Regions from separate parts of the Pseudomonas kurunegalensis genome, predicted to be linked through region 1. Evidence: riboswitches for the same ligand, from Rfam matches in the RefSeq annotation. Region 1 holds a riboswitch; each other region holds the start of a gene.
The links. Region 1 has a riboswitch for cobalamin ahead of QQ992_RS12270 (CbtB domain-containing protein). Riboswitches for the same ligand answer to the same signal wherever they lie in the genome.

Region 1 (5,077 bases):
GGCGGGTCACCACCTGGTTGGCCACGGTGTCGTAGAAGTTGGCCTGATAGTTGTCGTAGTCGGTGTGGAATATGGCCAGGTTGGCGGTCAGGCGATTGTCCAGCGCCGTGCTTTTCAAACCGATTTCATAGGCATCGGAGGTCTCGGGTTTGAGCGCCTCGGTGTCGCGCGGCTGCATGTTGAAGAACACGTTGTAGGCCGGGCCTTTGTAGCCGCGCGAATAGGTGACGTAACCGGTCAGGTTGTCGTTGAAGTCGTATTGCAGGCCGGTCCGCCCGCTCCAGCCGTCCTCGTCCACCGACCCCGAGCTGGCGGTAGAGGGCTGAATGCCGGTTACAGCAGTGGCCGAGGTGGAGCCGCGGCGGTGGTCGTACTCGAGGTCGTCGTGGGTCCAGCGCAGGCCAAAAATGGCACGCAAGTCGTCAGTGAAATTGAACGTGTTCTCGCCGAACAGCGCGACACTGTCGTTGGTGGTGGAATAGTCGGCACGGCCACTATTGGCCACACCGCCGTTGACCGACAGGCGTTGGTAGGTCTCTTTGGACGTACCATGCATGTAGAAAGCACCCAGCACATATTCGTTGAACTGCCCTTTGGGCGAGGTCAGGCGAAACTCCTGGCTGTACTGGTCATAGTCCACCGTGCCTTTGTCGTGGGACGCGGTCAGTGGCAGCAAGGCGCGGCGGTCGCCGTCCTGGTACTGGGTGTTGTCCCAGCCGCGCCAGGCGCTGATCGACGTCAGGGTGTAGTCGCCCAGCTGCCAGTCCAGTTGCGCCGACAGCCCCTGGTTCTCGTCCTCGACGTGGGTCTTGAAATCGCTGTTGATGTCGCGGTTGTGGGCGCTTGGCGTCACCGGACGCAACTGGTTGGCGAAGGCGGCGCTGGCGCTGGTGATCACACCGCTGGGCAGGGTGTCTTCGCCTTTCATGTAGTCGGCGATCAGGGTCAGGCGCAGGTCTTCGTTGGGCTCGAACTCCAGCTTGCCGCGGGCGCCTTTGCGCGCGTAGCCATTGACGTCGTGGCCATTGGCAACGTTTTCGACATTGCCGTCATAGTCGCCCCACAGGGTGCTTAACGACCCCTTGAACTGCTCGCTCAGGCGCCCGCCAATACCGAAACGCAGGCGGTTCTCATCGCCACCACCAAAGTGCGAATAGTCCACATAACCCTGGGTCTGTTCAGGGATGGCCTTGCTGACCACGTTCAGCACGCCGGCCGAGGCGTTTTTGCCGAACAGTGTGCCCTGCGGCCCGCGCAGCACCTCGATACGTTCCAGGTCGAGCAGGTCGAGGGTCGACTGGCCCGGGCGGCCGAATACCACGCCATCGACCACCGTGGCCACGGTGGGCTCGACGCCCGGCGAGGTGGAAATGGTGCCCACGCCACGGATGAACAGCGAGGTATCCTTGTTCGAGGCCCCGGCGCGGTAATTGAGCGTAGGCACCTGCTGGACGATGCTGGCCACGTTGTTGCGGTTGTCTCGCTCCAGCTGCTCGCCATCGATCACCGACACTGCCACCGGCACTTCCTGCAATGTGGCTTCGCGGCGTGTGGCTGTCACGGTAACCGCACCCAGTGCAGTGGCCTGCGCAGCCCCCGTTTCAGCAGGCTCGGCTGCTTGGGCCCCCTGCCCGAAAGCGGCCAGCAGGATGGCTGCGGCCAGCGGCCGGCGTTGCGTAGCGGGAAAAGGTGTACGGTTTTTCTGCATGGTGCTCACTGCCTCGGGAAACCAGACCAGGCCCTCATTGACGGGGCCGACACGAAGTTGCTGTGGTTGTCTGGTCTCGCTCGTGCGAGTGGCAGGCGCTTGCCAACAGCAGCGCTTGTTAGCGCTAACATGAGCAAGTATCTGCGGCCATCGTTTAGCACGTCAAATACTTAAAAGTCAGATTTATATGCAATAAAGCTATTTGCCAATCGCTCATCCGTTAGCGCTACCATCGCGCCATTTCCACAGGAGGCAGCCCGGTGAGCCAGGCCAAGGATCCCCCCCGCAAGCGACGCGGCGCAGGCCGTGTCACCCTCGCCGAGGTGGCGCGGGCTGCTGAGGTTTCAGCCATCAGCGTGTCGCGCTACTTCAACCAGCCAGACCAGGTTTCACCGCCGTTGCGTGAACGTATCGAGGCCGCTGTACAGGCGCTGGGCTATGTCCCCAATCTGGTCGCCGGGGGGTTGGCCTCGGCGCGCGGGCGCATCGTGGGCATGGTGATCCCGAACATTTCCGGGCCGATCTTTGCCCAGACCATCCAGGCCTTCAGCGATACCCTCAGCCGGCATGGTTACCAGTTGCTGTTGGCGTCCAGCTATTTCAGCGAAGCGCAGGAAGAAAGCGCGGTGCGGGCGTTTCTTGGCTGGTCGCCGGCGGCGTTGGTGGTGACCAGCCATTTCCACAGCCCGGCCACGGAAAAGATGCTGGCCGACGCAGATGTGCCTGTGGTGGAAATCTGGGACTACCGCCCGGAGCGGGCGCCCTTGCAGGTGGGCTTCCTACATCACCAAGTGGGTGTACAAGCCTGCCGATATCTCCTGGACAAGGGCCATCGGCGCATCGCGTTCGTGCAAAACAGTGCAGCCGGCGACCTGAGTGCGCTGGAGCGGCGCGACGGCTATATCGAGGCACTGGGTGAAGCCGGGCTGGAGCCGTGGGTGTTCGTGCCCTCGGCAGACTGCGCGCCGTTCGAGGCGGGCAAGCAGGCGATGGAAGCATTGATCCGCCGCAATCCACGGCCTGAGGCGATCATCTTCGCCAATGACAACCTGGCGGCCGGCGCCCTGTTAGCCGGCCAGCGCGCCGGCTTGCGCCTGCCTGAAGACATGGCCATTGTCGGCTTTGGCGACTACCCCTTTGCCAACATGCTGCTGCCCAGCCTCACCACCCTGCGCCCGCCCTCCCGGGAGATTGGCGAAGTCGCGGCGCTGCGGGTGCTGCAGCACCTGGGTGTGCTGGCGTGTGACGGTGAGGTCCAGCGGCTGAACCTGTTGGCGTGCGAGTTGATTGCCCGCGAGAGCGCGTGATTCAGGGTACGGCCACTGAGGGTGGCATTGACGCCAAGCCCGCCCCATGCTCTCCTTATGCCTCACGTTCAGGTGCCCCCTTGGGGGTGAAACGGGAAACCGGTGCGTCGCAGGCCCTCCAACAGGGCCGGACAATCCCGGTGCTGCCCCCGCAACGGTAAGCGAGCGAAGCGTCTGTACCACTGTGCCCTTGTAATGCGGCATGGGAAGGTGACGCTTTCCAGGAGCCCTGCTCCTCCTCGCAAGCCCGGAGACCGGCCTGGCGTTCATGAACACCCCGCGGTGGGCGGGCGCTGTTGCATTCCCCTGGGCGACTACGCTCGGGGCTGCCGCGCCTGCCCATTGCCCACAAAAAGCAGAGGAACGCGTCATGCCCGTCACCAGCGCCAAGCAACACAGCCTTGCCACTCCTGTCACCCTCAGCCAGCGCATCGTCATCGCCGTCGGCGCCAGCCTGCTGGGCCTGTGCCTGGTGTACTTTGCCGGCTTCTCGCACATCGAGGCCGTGCACAACGCCGCCCACGACACCCGCCACAGCGCCGCCTTCCCCTGCCACTGAGTACGCCTGATGATCACGCGCATTGCCCGTACTGCGGGCTTCAGCGGGCTGCTTGCGGCCCTGTTGCTGACCTTGCTGCAAAGCTTCTGGGTCGCCCCGCTAATTCTTGAGGCGGAAACCTACGAGTCCTCGGCCCCTGCCGCCCACCACGAGCATGGCAGCGATGTGCCCGCCCATGAGCACAGCGCCGAAGCCTGGTCGCCGGAAGACGGCTGGCAGCGGGTGCTGTCCACCACGGGCGGCAACCTGGTGGTCGCGGTCGGCTTCGCCCTGATCCTTGCCGCCCTGTACAGCCTGCGTGAACCGACACGCGCCGGCACGGGTGCATGGTGGGGGCTGGCCGGCTTCGCCGTGTTCTGCCTTGCTCCGACCTTGGGCCTGCCACCCGAACTGCCCGGTACGGCAGCCGCCGACCTAGGGCAACGCCAAGCCTGGTGGATCGGCACAGCCAGTGCCACCGCACTGGGCCTGGCCTTGCTGGTGTTCGCTCGCCACTGGCTGCTGAAAGCGCTGGGCGCCGTGCTGCTGGTAATCCCCCATGTGATTGGCGCACCACAACCCGAAGTGCATGAAAGCCTGGCCCCAGAAGCACTGGAAACCCAGTTCAAAGTGGCCTCCTGGCTGACCAACGCCGCCTTCTGGCTGGCCTTGGGCCTGCTCAGCGCCTGGCTGTTCCGCCGTTCCAGCCGGGCCTGATGCCGCCCTTCTACGCCGGCTTTGGCTGCCGCCGGGGTTGCCCGGCGGATACCCTGCAACGCTTGCTGGACCAGGCCCTGGACAACCAGGGCCTGGCATTGGCCGACCTGCGCGGTATCGCCAGCATCAGCCTGAAGGCCGACGAACCTGGCTTGCTACAGATGGCCGATCGCCTCGGTTTGCCCTTGGTGCTGTACCATAGCGTGCAACTGCAACCTTACGAACCCCTGCTCAGCCACCGCTCCGCCGCCGCCCATGCCCACAGCGGCTGCTGGGGCGTGGCCGAGAGCGCAGCACTGGCGCTGGCCAGCCAGCACCTTGGCACGGCCAGGTTGCTGCTGCCCCGCCAGGTGCTTGGCCCGGCGACCCTCGCCCTGGCCGGCTGAGCGCTTCCCCCCTCTTTCCTGCAAGGACTTTCCATGACGGTCTATTTCATTGGCGCCGGTCCCGGCGACCCGGAACTGATCACGGTCAAGGGCCAACGGCTGATTCGCCAGTGCCCGGTGATTATCTACGCCGGCTCACTGGTACCCGCCGCCGTGCTCGAAGGCCATCAGGCCGAGACCGTGATCAACAGCGCCGAACTGCACCTGGAACAGATTGTCAGCGCCATGCGCACCGCCCACGAACAAGGTAAGGATGTAGCCCGTGTACACAGCGGCGACCCTGGCCTGTACGGCGCCATCGGCGAGCAGATCCGCCACCTGCAAGCGCTGGGCATCGATTACCAGATCATCCCCGGGGTCACCGCCACGGCAGCCAGCGCCGCCCTGCTCGGCTGCGAACTGACCCTGCCGCAGGTGGCGC
Region 2 (5,077 bases), 540 kb from region 1:
TCAGGGGTGAAATCTGTACGGCGGTCATGACGGTCATGAGCGCCCCCGGCGGCTGACCAGAATCAGCGCGAAGACCGGTGCGCCGATCAGCGCGGTGACCACCCCCACAGGGATCACCTGGCCCGCAATCAAGGTGCGCGAAAGCACGTCGGCGGCAATCAGGAACAGCGCGCCACCCAGTGCGCTGGCGGGCAGCAGGCGGCTGTGCCCGGGGCCCAGCAGCAGGCGCAGGGCGTGGGGAATGACCAGCCCGACAAACCCGATGGCACCGACGATGGACACCATCACCGCCGTCACCAGCGCCGCGCAGCTGATCAGCAGTAGCTGGGTGCGCCGCACCGGGATGCCCAGCGAAGCAGCCGAATCGGCGCCGAAGGTAAAAGCATCCAGCGCACGGCGGTGCAACAGGCACACCACCAGGCCGAACAGTGCCACCGGCACGGCCAGCCACACCGATGGCCAACGCACCCCGCTGAGGTTGCCCATCAGCCAGAACAGGATGCCGCGTGCCTGTTCGGCAGTGGCCGACTTGGTGATCAGAAAGGCGGTCAGCGCGTTGAACAGTTGCGAGCCGGCAATGCCGGCAAGGATGACCTGAGCGTTGTTGTTGCCGGGGCCGGCCGCGCGGGCCAGTACCAGTACAAGGGTGAATGCGGCCAGTGCGCCGATGAACGCCCCGGCGGACATGCTCAATGCCAGGCCTCCCAGCCCCAGCAGGCCGACCAGTACCGCGCCGGTCGAGGCGCCGGCAGAAAGCCCCAGCAGATAAGGCTCGGCCAAGGGGTTGCGCAACAGCGCCTGGAGGATCACGCCACACGTCGCCAGGCCGGCACCGCAAGCAGCGGCGACCAGGGTGCGGGTAAGGCGGTAGTTCCAGACGATGCCGGCGTCGATCGGGTCGACCGGGTAGCCGGCCTGCCACAGGTGGTTGGCCAGCACCTGGCCAACCACACTGGGCGACAGGTTGGTTTCGCCAATGGCGGTGCCGGCCAGCAAGGCGGCCAGCAGGGCTGCAAGGGCGACCGCGATGCAAGGTAACAGGCGAATCATCACTGGGCTGCTTTACCGCTGGCAAAGGCTGCAGACAACGTCTGCAGGCCGCTGAACAGACGGATGCCGGCCTGCATGGCATCGGCGTCGAGGATGATGATGCGGTCGTGCTTCACCGCGTCCATGTTGCGGGTCACCGGGTCGCTACGCAGGAATTCGAGCTTTTTCTGGTAGTCGTCGGCGGGGAAGCGGCGGCGGTCCATGCGCGCGATGATCAGCCAGGTGGGGTTGGCCTTGGCCAAGGTTTCCCAGCCTACAGTGGGCCATTCCTCCGTGGACTCGACCACGTTGCGCACGCCCAGGGTGCGCAGCATGAAGTCGGCGACGCCCTGGCGGCCGGCCACGTACGGGTCGATGTCGAGGTCGGCGCTGGAGAACCAGAACAGTGCCGAGGTGGCGGACAGGTCCTTGCCCGCCAGTTGTGCCTTGGCGCTGTCCAGGCGGCCCTTGAGCTCGGCATTCAGGGCAGTGCCGCGGTCTTGCACATCGAAGATCTCGGCCAGCTGGCTGACGCTCTTGTAGATGCTGCCTACCTGGAACGCTTGCAGGCGAGTACCGTCGGCGCCGACCAGGTTGTCCTTGCCTTCGCAGTCCGAAGGCAGCAGGTAGGTGGGTATCTTCAGCTCGTCGAACTGTTCGCGGGTGCCGACCACACCCTGTGCGCCGACCATCCATTCGAACTGTACCGCGACCAGTTGCGGGCGCTTGCCCACTACGGCCTCGAAGCTTGGGTCGTTGTCAGCCAGGCGCGGCACCTTGTCGTTCTGCGCCTTGTATTCGGGCAGTACGTTGTTGAACCACAACGAGGTGCCAGCCAGTTTGTCACCCAGGCCCAGTGCGTAGAGCATTTCAGTGCCGGCCTGGCCGATGGTGACGGCGCGTTGCGGCGCCTGGGCGAACGTCTGCGGCCTGCCGCAATTCTCGACGGTAAGCGGGTAATGGGTGGCGGCGGCCTGGGCCAGGCCAGTGAGGCCAAGGCCGGCGAGCAGGGTGGCGAAACGGGGCAGCATGCTGGGCGATCTCCTATCGGACAGTTCGGGTGAGGAACGCACGGACAGGCATCGCCGCGCCCCGCCGTTGGCAGGGGCAACACGGATGGCCAATCCCGGACACCCCGCCGGTTGGTGAATGTAGGCCGGCAGGTCTCCTGACTGGTGCGTCATGGCCCGGCTCCAGCCTTCCCGGGCAATTACGCCCAGTGGCATCGATGGAGCAGGCTCGGCACCTACAGTTGCGGGGGCAGTTCCGTTTGGCCCGTGTTGGCGGGCCTGGGATTCCCTATTAATTCCGTGGTGGAAACCGGCGGCCCGCATGGTAGACCATCACGCCGCCGGGTGAAAACGCTTTTCAGAAGTACTTCAGCCAGGTGATGTCGCGACGGCGCGCTTTCAGGCGGGCGAACTTGCGCACCGGCAGGTACAGCGATGCGGCCAGCAGGATGGCGCTCAGCCACACGGCGGCGATGCCATCGAAACCGAAATAGTCGCCATGGTTGAGGCCGAACAGCGCCACGCTGGCCAGGTACAGCAGCTTCAGCACGTACAGGTGCAGCAGGTAGAAGAACATCGGCGCAGCACCAAACACCGCCAGCACGCTGATCCAGCGGGCCTGGCCGGCGCGTTCGAAGGCGCGCAGCAACAGCAGGCCGCAGCCCAGGGTCAGGGCCAGGAACAGCAGTGACGGCGGGTATTTGGTGATGTTGAAAAAGCTCATCAGGGTTTGCGTGAAGGTTGGGTAGCCGCTCCAGGGCGCCTCGCCATAGCCGTTGAACATACGCAACACGACAAAGCCCAGCAACGCGACCAGGCCGCCCAGCAGCAGACGGTGCTGACGTTCGCCGGCCTCGCTGCCTCGGGCGAACCACGGGCCCAGGCCGTAGCCCAGGGCGATGACGCCGATCCACGGCAGCACCGGGTAGGACGTGCGCAGGCGCAGGGTGTCGGAAAATTCCAGCCAGCCACGGTCATGCAGGATCGCCCACGGCACATGCAAGGCCGATTCCACGCCGAAGTGCAGGCCATCGAGCAGGTTATGGCCGGCGACGATGGTGGCGCCCAGGGCGAGCAGAGCGGCGCGTGGCAGCCATACCAGCAGCGACAGGGCGATCATGCTGATGCCAATCGCCCAGATGACTTGCAGGTAGATGACGCTGGGCGGCAGCTGAAAGGTCCAGGCGAAGTTGACCAGGGTGAACTCCAGCGCCACCAGAAACAGCCCGCGTTTGAACAGGAACGCCGACACATCGCCACGGCCCTGATGCTTTTCGCCGTACAGCCAGGCCGACAGGCCGGTCAGCAGGACGAACACCGGCGCGCAGAGGTGGGCCAACGTGCGGCTGATGAAGAGCGACGGCTCGGTGGTGTCGATGGCCATCGGGTCGCTAACCTGACGGTGCAGGAAGAAGGTTTCGCGGACGTGATCCAGGAGCATGAACAGAATCACCAGGCCGCGCAGGGCGTCGATGCTCTGCAGGCGCTGGGTGAGCAGGGTGGGGGTGGCGCTGGCGCTTGTCATGGAGGGTCGCTGATAGGAATGAATGTCATGTGAAACGTTATCTTATAACTAAATGATTACGGGTTGGTAGAGGTTTTTGTGTTACCTGTGCGGGCCTCTTCGCGGGTAAACCCGCTCCCACAGGAATATCACTGCCCCTGAGAGCTGTGCTGTACCTGTGGGAGCGGGTTTACCCGCGAAGAGGCCCGCACAGGCAATTCACATCAGAAACTGTAATCCACCGTCGCCAAATACGACCGTGGCATCCCCATCAACCACTGCTGTCCACTGAACGCCGACTGCACATACTCCCGGTCGAACAGGTTATTCAACTGCAACCCCAGCCGCACATCCGGCAGCACCTGCCAGGCGACGTTGGCATCGACCACGGTGTACCCAGGCGCGCTCTGGGTATTGGCAGTATTGGCAAAGCGCTCATCCACATAACGCGCACCAATGCCGGCCTCCACCTGCTGCCCGAAGCCTTTGCTCAGCCACAGGTTGGCAGTACGCCGTGGCACATTCGCCGGCCGATTGCCCGCACGGTCCTGCGCTGCACCGCCGACCATTTCGTCAAAGTCATCATACTTGGCGCGCACCAGCGACGCGTTCGCCGACACCTGCCACTGATGCGCCAGCGCCAGTTCCAGGGTCGCCTCCAGGCCATCGGACGTCTGCTGCCCGGCCTGCTGCTTCTCGTGGGTGATCGGGTCGTCCACCAGCAGCTTCTTCTTGACGATGTGGTAGGCCGCCAACGTCCATTCACCGCGACCGTCCCAGAAGCGTTGCTTCAGGCCCACCTCGGTCTGCTTCGCTTCGGTCAGGTCATAGTGCATCTGGGCCGGGCTGAGGCTGATGAGGTTGTTCACCCCATCCTCGCTGGTGGAGTACTGGCCGTACAGCGACAGGTCGTCGGTAAACGCATACACCAGGCCGACGCGCCAGTTGCCGCCTTGCAGGCTGTGGTCGCTGCGGCTGCCATCGACCAGGTTGTCGCGGTCGATGTGGTTCTGGTCGCGGCGCACGCCCGTGACCAACGACAACCGATCGCTCAGCTGCAGGCGGTTCTCGGCGAACAAGGCGAAGGTGTGGGTGGTGGACAAGGTTTGCGGGCGCAGGGGCGAGGCGCTGTGGAACCACCCAGGCTGCGGCTGCCACGGGTCGATGTAGTCGCCGCCCACATCGTTGTAGGGGGCATTGCTGTCGACGTTGAAACGCACCTTGTTGTACTCGGCGCCAACCACGGTCTTGCTGGCCAGGCCGAACAGGGTGTGGTCGAAGGTAAAGGTCTGGCGGTCGCCGAACTGCTCCTGGTTGTGCTTGATCTCCAGGTAGCTGCCGCGTTGCAACTGCTGGCGCTCGGCGTCCCAGCTGTAGTCTTCGGCGTTGCGCCAGTGCCGGCGGCTCTTGATGTAGTACAGCTGGTTGCTGGCGCTGAGGTGGTCGTTCAGCGTCCAGTCGGTGTTCAGCCGGGTCCATTCATCGACGTAGTGCTGCACGTCGTTCTGCACGTTGTAGTTTTTTTTGCGCAGGC
Region 3 (5,077 bases), 130 kb from region 1:
TCCAGGTGGTTGCCGGGCTCGTCCAGCAGTAACAGGTCGAGCGGGCGTTCGCGGTACAGCACGGCGGCCAGTGCCGCCTTCATCCGTTCTCCGCCGCTGAGCAGGCTGCTGGGCAGTTCGATACGGGCTGCATCCAGCCCGAGCTGCGCCAGGCGGCTGCGTAATTCGCCCTGGGCCATTGCCGGGTTGGCCTTGCCCAGGTGGTCGAGCACACTGCTGTGGCCGCATAGCGTGCTGCAATGCTGGTCGAGCAGGGCCGTCTCGCCCGTGAGGCGCACGTTGTCAGGCGATGCCGGTAATTCCCCGTTCAGCAGCCTGAGCAGGGTGGACTTGCCGCTGCCATTGGCCCCGACCAAACCCACCCGCTGGCCCAGGCACACGCGCAGGTCGAGCGGTTTGCGGGTGCCACGGGGCAGGCGAAGCGCCTGGAGGGCCAGCACTTCGCGGCCTGCATGGCGCTGAGGTGTGGGGGCATGCAAGGTAATGGCGGTGTCCTGCTCGACCTTGCGGGCGGCATCGCGCACTTGGTCATGCAAGGCCTGCCGGGCTTCGCCGTGGTCGCGGCGCTGCTTGCCCGCCGTGACCTGGCTGCGCTCCTGCTGGCGATCGACCAGGATTTTGGCCTGATTGGCGTGCCTGGCCTGGCGCCCGGCCCGGGCCTGATGGCGCTCCAGGTCTTCGCGCTGGCGTTGCAGTTCACGGGCCTGGCGTTGCTGTGCCTGCTTCAACCGGGCGAGTTGCTGCTGGGCCTGGGTTGTCTGGCTGGCCTTTTGTTCTGTATAGAAGCTGTAATTGCCGCCATAGGCCTGCAACCCCAGGCTGGACAGCTCGACGATACGCACCATGTGCCCCAGCAGGCTGCGGTCGTGGCTGATCACCAGCAGGCCCCGGTCCCAGGCTTCGATCATGCCCAGCAGCTGAGCGCGGGCTTCGCTGTCCAGGTGATTGCTGGGTTCGTCGAGAATCAGGTAGTCGGCATTGCTCAGCCACGCGCCAATCAGCGCGACGCGCATGGCCTGGCCACCGCTCAGGCTGTTGGCGGGCTGACGCCAGTCGAGTTGGCCCAGACCGTGGCGCTGCAGGTGCGCCTGCAATTGCTCGCGGATATCCCAGCGCTCGCCTACGGTGTCGAAATCCTGGGGGGTGATGCTGCCTTGCTCGATACGCGCCAGCGCTGCGATCAGCGTGCCGGCCTGGGCCAGGTCGGCAACCGTGGCGCTCTGCTCGATCACCTGCTGGTTCAGCAGGTGAATACGGCCAAGGCGTCGACAATGGCCGCTGCTCGGTTCGCGCTGGCCGGCCAGAATTTGCCCGAGCAAACTCTTGCCCACACCATTGCGCCCGACCAGGCCAGTGCGGCGGTGGTCAAAGGTTTCGTTAAGGTCGGTAAACAGCTGCCTGCCATCCGGCAAGGTCAGAGAGACGCTGTCCAGCGTCAGGATTGACGTGTTCGTCATGCACAACTCCACAAATGCCGCGACATCTCCGGAGCGAACCGGAGGCTGAAGACTGGCCGTCGAAGGGGACGGCGGCATTAGTGGCGCATTGGACGAACACCTCGTGATGGGGTGAATGGGGATCCTAATGGAATGGCGGGGGCGGGTAAACCACTGCGCGTTGTAATTTTATGAGGGTCGAAGGCGTTCTCCACGGCATTTTTGGCGCCTGTGAGATCGAGCGCCGCGCGGGCGGCGCTCGATCTCACAGGCGCAGCAGGACTTCAGTCAATCCCTTCAAGGGTTGGCCTCGTCATCGATCTGCTGGCAAAAGCGCAGGCGGTTGCCAAACGGGTCATACACCTGCATCTGCAGGCCCCAGTCCAGGCGTTCGGCTTCGGGGCGAGCGTAGCCGTACTGTTTAGCCTGCAGTTCACGCTCCAGCGCGCGCAGGTCGTCGATGCGGGCGAACACGGTGGAGCCGGGACAGGCGTCACCGTGGTGCTCGGAAAGGTGCAAAATCAGCCCGTCGCGGTGAATTTGCACATACAGGGGCAGGTCCGGGCTGAAGCGGTGCTCCCAGTCCACGCTGAAACCGAGGAAATCAAGGTAGAACTCCTTGGCCTTGTCGACCGAGAAGATGCGCAGTACCGGTATGGCGGGGGCGAGGTGCATGGGGCGTCCTTGACCGTGGGTGAAGGCGCCACTGTAACGCAGTTGGGTGCCTTGTGGTCAGCCAGCGCTGCGCAACGGTTGACCACCCGCCAGCCACTGCGTAGCCTTGCCACTTCGAGGTTCTTCGGCCAGGCCGAAGCTAAGACGGGAACGCGGTACAAGCCGCGGCTGCCCCCGCAACTGTAAGCACCGATAACGGATCGACACAGCCACTGCGCCCGCGCGCGGGAAGGCGTCATCCCGCCACAGCCTGCTGTTTGCCAGGCCTATGGAACGGTGCGAGCCAGGAGACCTGCCTCGTCACGTTTTCGACTTTAAACCGGGCGGGGTGATCCGGTGGCGAACAAGCCCGGCCGGCCTGGCCCGTGGCTGTCGTCCTGCATGCCCGCGCCACACTGCCAAGGGCACTGCGACATGAAAACACTGGCCAAGCTCCCCGTTACCATCGTCACCGGCTTCCTCGGCTCGGGCAAGACCACCTTGCTGCGCCACATGCTCGACAACGCCCAGGGCCGTCGCATTGCGGTCATCGTCAACGAATTCGGCGAACTGGGCATCGACGGCGAAATCCTCAAGCAGTGCAGCATCGGCTGCACCGAAGAAGAAGCCAGTGGCCGCGTCTACGAGCTGGCCAACGGCTGCCTGTGCTGCACCGTGCAGGAAGAGTTCTTCCCGGTGATGCGCGAGCTGGTGGCACGCCGTGGCGACCTGGACCACATCCTGATCGAAACCAGCGGCCTGGCCCTGCCCAAACCGCTGGTGCAAGCCTTCCAGTGGCCAGAAATCCGCAATGCCTGCACCGTCGATGCGGTCATCACCGTAGTCGACAGCCCGGCCGTGGCGGCCGGTACGTTCGCTGCCTACCCGGACCAGGTCGATGCCCAGCGCAAGCTCGACCCTAACCTGGACCACGAATCGCCCCTGCACGAACTGTTCGCCGACCAGTTGGCCAGCGCCGACCTGGTGGTACTGAACAAGGCTGACCTGATCGATGCCGAAGGCCTGGCCAAGGTCCGTGCCGAAGTGGCCGAAGAGCTGCCGCCAGCCGTCAAGGTGATCGAAGCCAGCAGCGGCAAGCTGCCGCTGGACGTGCTGCTGGGCGTGGGCGCCGAGTCCGAAGTGCACATCGATGGCCGCCGTACCCACCATGACTCGCACCACGACGGTGACGACCATGATGATCATGACCACGATGCCTTCGATTCCATCTCCATCGACCTGCCGGAAGCCGACGAAAGCCTGCTGCTCGACGCCCTGACCCAGCTGGTGGTCGAGTTCGGCATCCTGCGCGCCAAAGGCTTCGCCGCTATCCCGGGCAAACCGATGCGCCTGCTGGTGCAAGGCGTGGGGACCCGTTTCGACAAGCACTTCGACCGCGCCTGGCGTGCCGACGAGCCACGCATCACCCGCCTGGTGCTGATCGGCCAGGACCTCGATGCAGCCCAACTGGAAGCGCGCCTGCGCCAGGCCCTGGGCGCCTGACCCATGCACCTGCTGCGGACCCAGCCCGGCGGCTTCGTGCCGGATGACAGCATTGCCGACCTCGGCCAGACACCCGCCGAGCTGGTGATTCTCTGCAGCGGCGATTCACACCTGGCAATGCTCGCCGATACCGCCGAGCAATTGCCAGACGACTTCCCCAGCCTGCGTCTGGCCAACCCGATGCAGGTGCAAAACCACGCGTCGGTCGACCTGTATGTCGACCAGGTGCTGCGCCATGCCAAAGTCATCCTGGTGTCGCTGCACGGCGGCGTCGGTTACTGGCGCTATGGCGTCGAGCAACTGGTCGAGCTGGCCGCCCGTGGCGTGCAGCTGATTCTGGTGCCGGGCGATGACCGCCCGGACCCGGAGCTGACCTCCCTGGGCACTGTCGGTGGCGAGCAGGCCGAACGCCTCTGGCATTACTTGCGCCAGGGCGGCAAGGCCAACGCCATCAACCTGTTCAACTGCCTGGCCAGCCAGTGGCTGGGCCGTGACTATGCCTGGGAGGAGCCGCAGCCCTTGCCGCGCACGGCGGTGTATCACCCGGCCAAGGGCAGCACCACGCTGGAAGACTGGTACCCGCATTGGCACCCCGAGCACCCGGTAGCGCCGCTGCTGTTTTATCGCTCGCACTTGCAGGCGGCCAACACCGCGTTTATCGACGTGTTCTGCCAGCGCCTGCAGGCTGCCGGGCTGAACCCGTTGCCGATCGCGGTGGCCAGCCTCAAGGAAAGCGCCTGCCTGGAGCAGGTCGAAGCCTGGCTGGACGAGGTCGGCGCCGAAGTGCTGGTCAATACCACAGGCTTTGCCCTGTCCAGCCCCGAGCGCCCCAACCTGCGCCCGTTCCGCCGCGACATCCCGGTATTGCAGGCCATTTGCGCACAGGACAACCAGCCCGGCTGGGAAGCCAGCGAGCAGGGGTTGGGTGCGCGCGACTTGGCCATGCACATTGCCTTGCCTGAGCTGGACGGGCGCATCATCACCCGGCCGGTCAGTTTCAAGGACATGGCCTGGCGCAGCGAGCGCAGCCAGTCCGATGTGGTGTGCTACCGCGCCCACCCCGAACGCATGGACTTCGTGGCCGAGCTGGCCCGCCGCTGGGTTGAGCTGGCGCGCCTGCCCAATGCGCAGAAGCGCGTGGCCCTGGTGCTGGCCAACTACCCAACCCGCGATGGCCGCATTGGCAATGGCGTCGGCCTGGACACACCTGCCGCCGCCTTGAACATTCTCAAGGCACTGCAGGCCGAAGGCTATCCGTTGGCCGAATTGCCGGGCAGCGGCACGCAATTGATCCACCAGCTGCTTGGCGGCGTGACCAATGACCTCGACCACCTCGACCTGCGCCCCTGCGCCCAGAGCCTGAGCCTGGCCGATTACCAGATTGCCTTCGAGCGCTTGCCCGAGGCCAACCGCCAGGCCGTACTTGAGCGTTGGGGACCGCCCGAGCAGGACCCGATGTACCGCAGCGGCCGGCTGATGGTGGC

Region 2: it holds a riboswitch for cobalamin, as region 1 does, so the genes downstream of both, QQ992_RS09990 (ABC transporter substrate-binding protein) here and QQ992_RS12270 (CbtB domain-containing protein) in region 1, are expected to answer to the same signal.
Region 3: it holds a riboswitch for cobalamin, as region 1 does, so the genes downstream of both, cobW (cobalamin biosynthesis protein CobW) here and QQ992_RS12270 (CbtB domain-containing protein) in region 1, are expected to answer to the same signal.

Annotation. Positions count from the first base shown of each region.
Region 1 is NZ_CP127871.1:2,750,383-2,755,459, reverse strand. It holds gene QQ992_RS12280 (TonB-dependent receptor) at 1-1,708, opposite strand, end outside; gene QQ992_RS12275 (LacI family DNA-binding transcriptional regulator) at 1,969-3,015, shown strand; cobalamin riboswitch at 3,069-3,292, shown strand; gene QQ992_RS12270 (CbtB domain-containing protein) at 3,386-3,574, shown strand; gene QQ992_RS12265 (CbtA family protein) at 3,584-4,270, shown strand; gene QQ992_RS12260 (cobalamin biosynthesis protein) at 4,270-4,656, shown strand; gene cobM (precorrin-4 C(11)-methyltransferase) at 4,690-5,077, shown strand, end outside.
Region 2 is NZ_CP127871.1:2,213,981-2,219,057, forward strand. It holds gene QQ992_RS09980 (ABC transporter ATP-binding protein) at 1-37, opposite strand, end outside; gene QQ992_RS09985 (FecCD family ABC transporter permease) at 34-1,050, opposite strand; gene QQ992_RS09990 (ABC transporter substrate-binding protein) at 1,050-2,060, opposite strand; cobalamin riboswitch at 2,171-2,369, opposite strand; gene QQ992_RS09995 (acetyltransferase domain-containing protein) at 2,398-3,564, opposite strand; gene QQ992_RS10000 (TonB-dependent receptor) at 3,768-5,077, opposite strand, start outside.
Region 3 is NZ_CP127871.1:2,617,436-2,622,512, forward strand. It holds gene QQ992_RS11725 (ATP-binding cassette domain-containing protein) at 1-1,457, opposite strand, end outside; gene QQ992_RS11730 (glyoxalase superfamily protein) at 1,734-2,111, opposite strand; cobalamin riboswitch at 2,212-2,425, shown strand; gene cobW (cobalamin biosynthesis protein CobW) at 2,526-3,593, shown strand; gene cobN (cobaltochelatase subunit CobN) at 3,597-5,077, shown strand, end outside.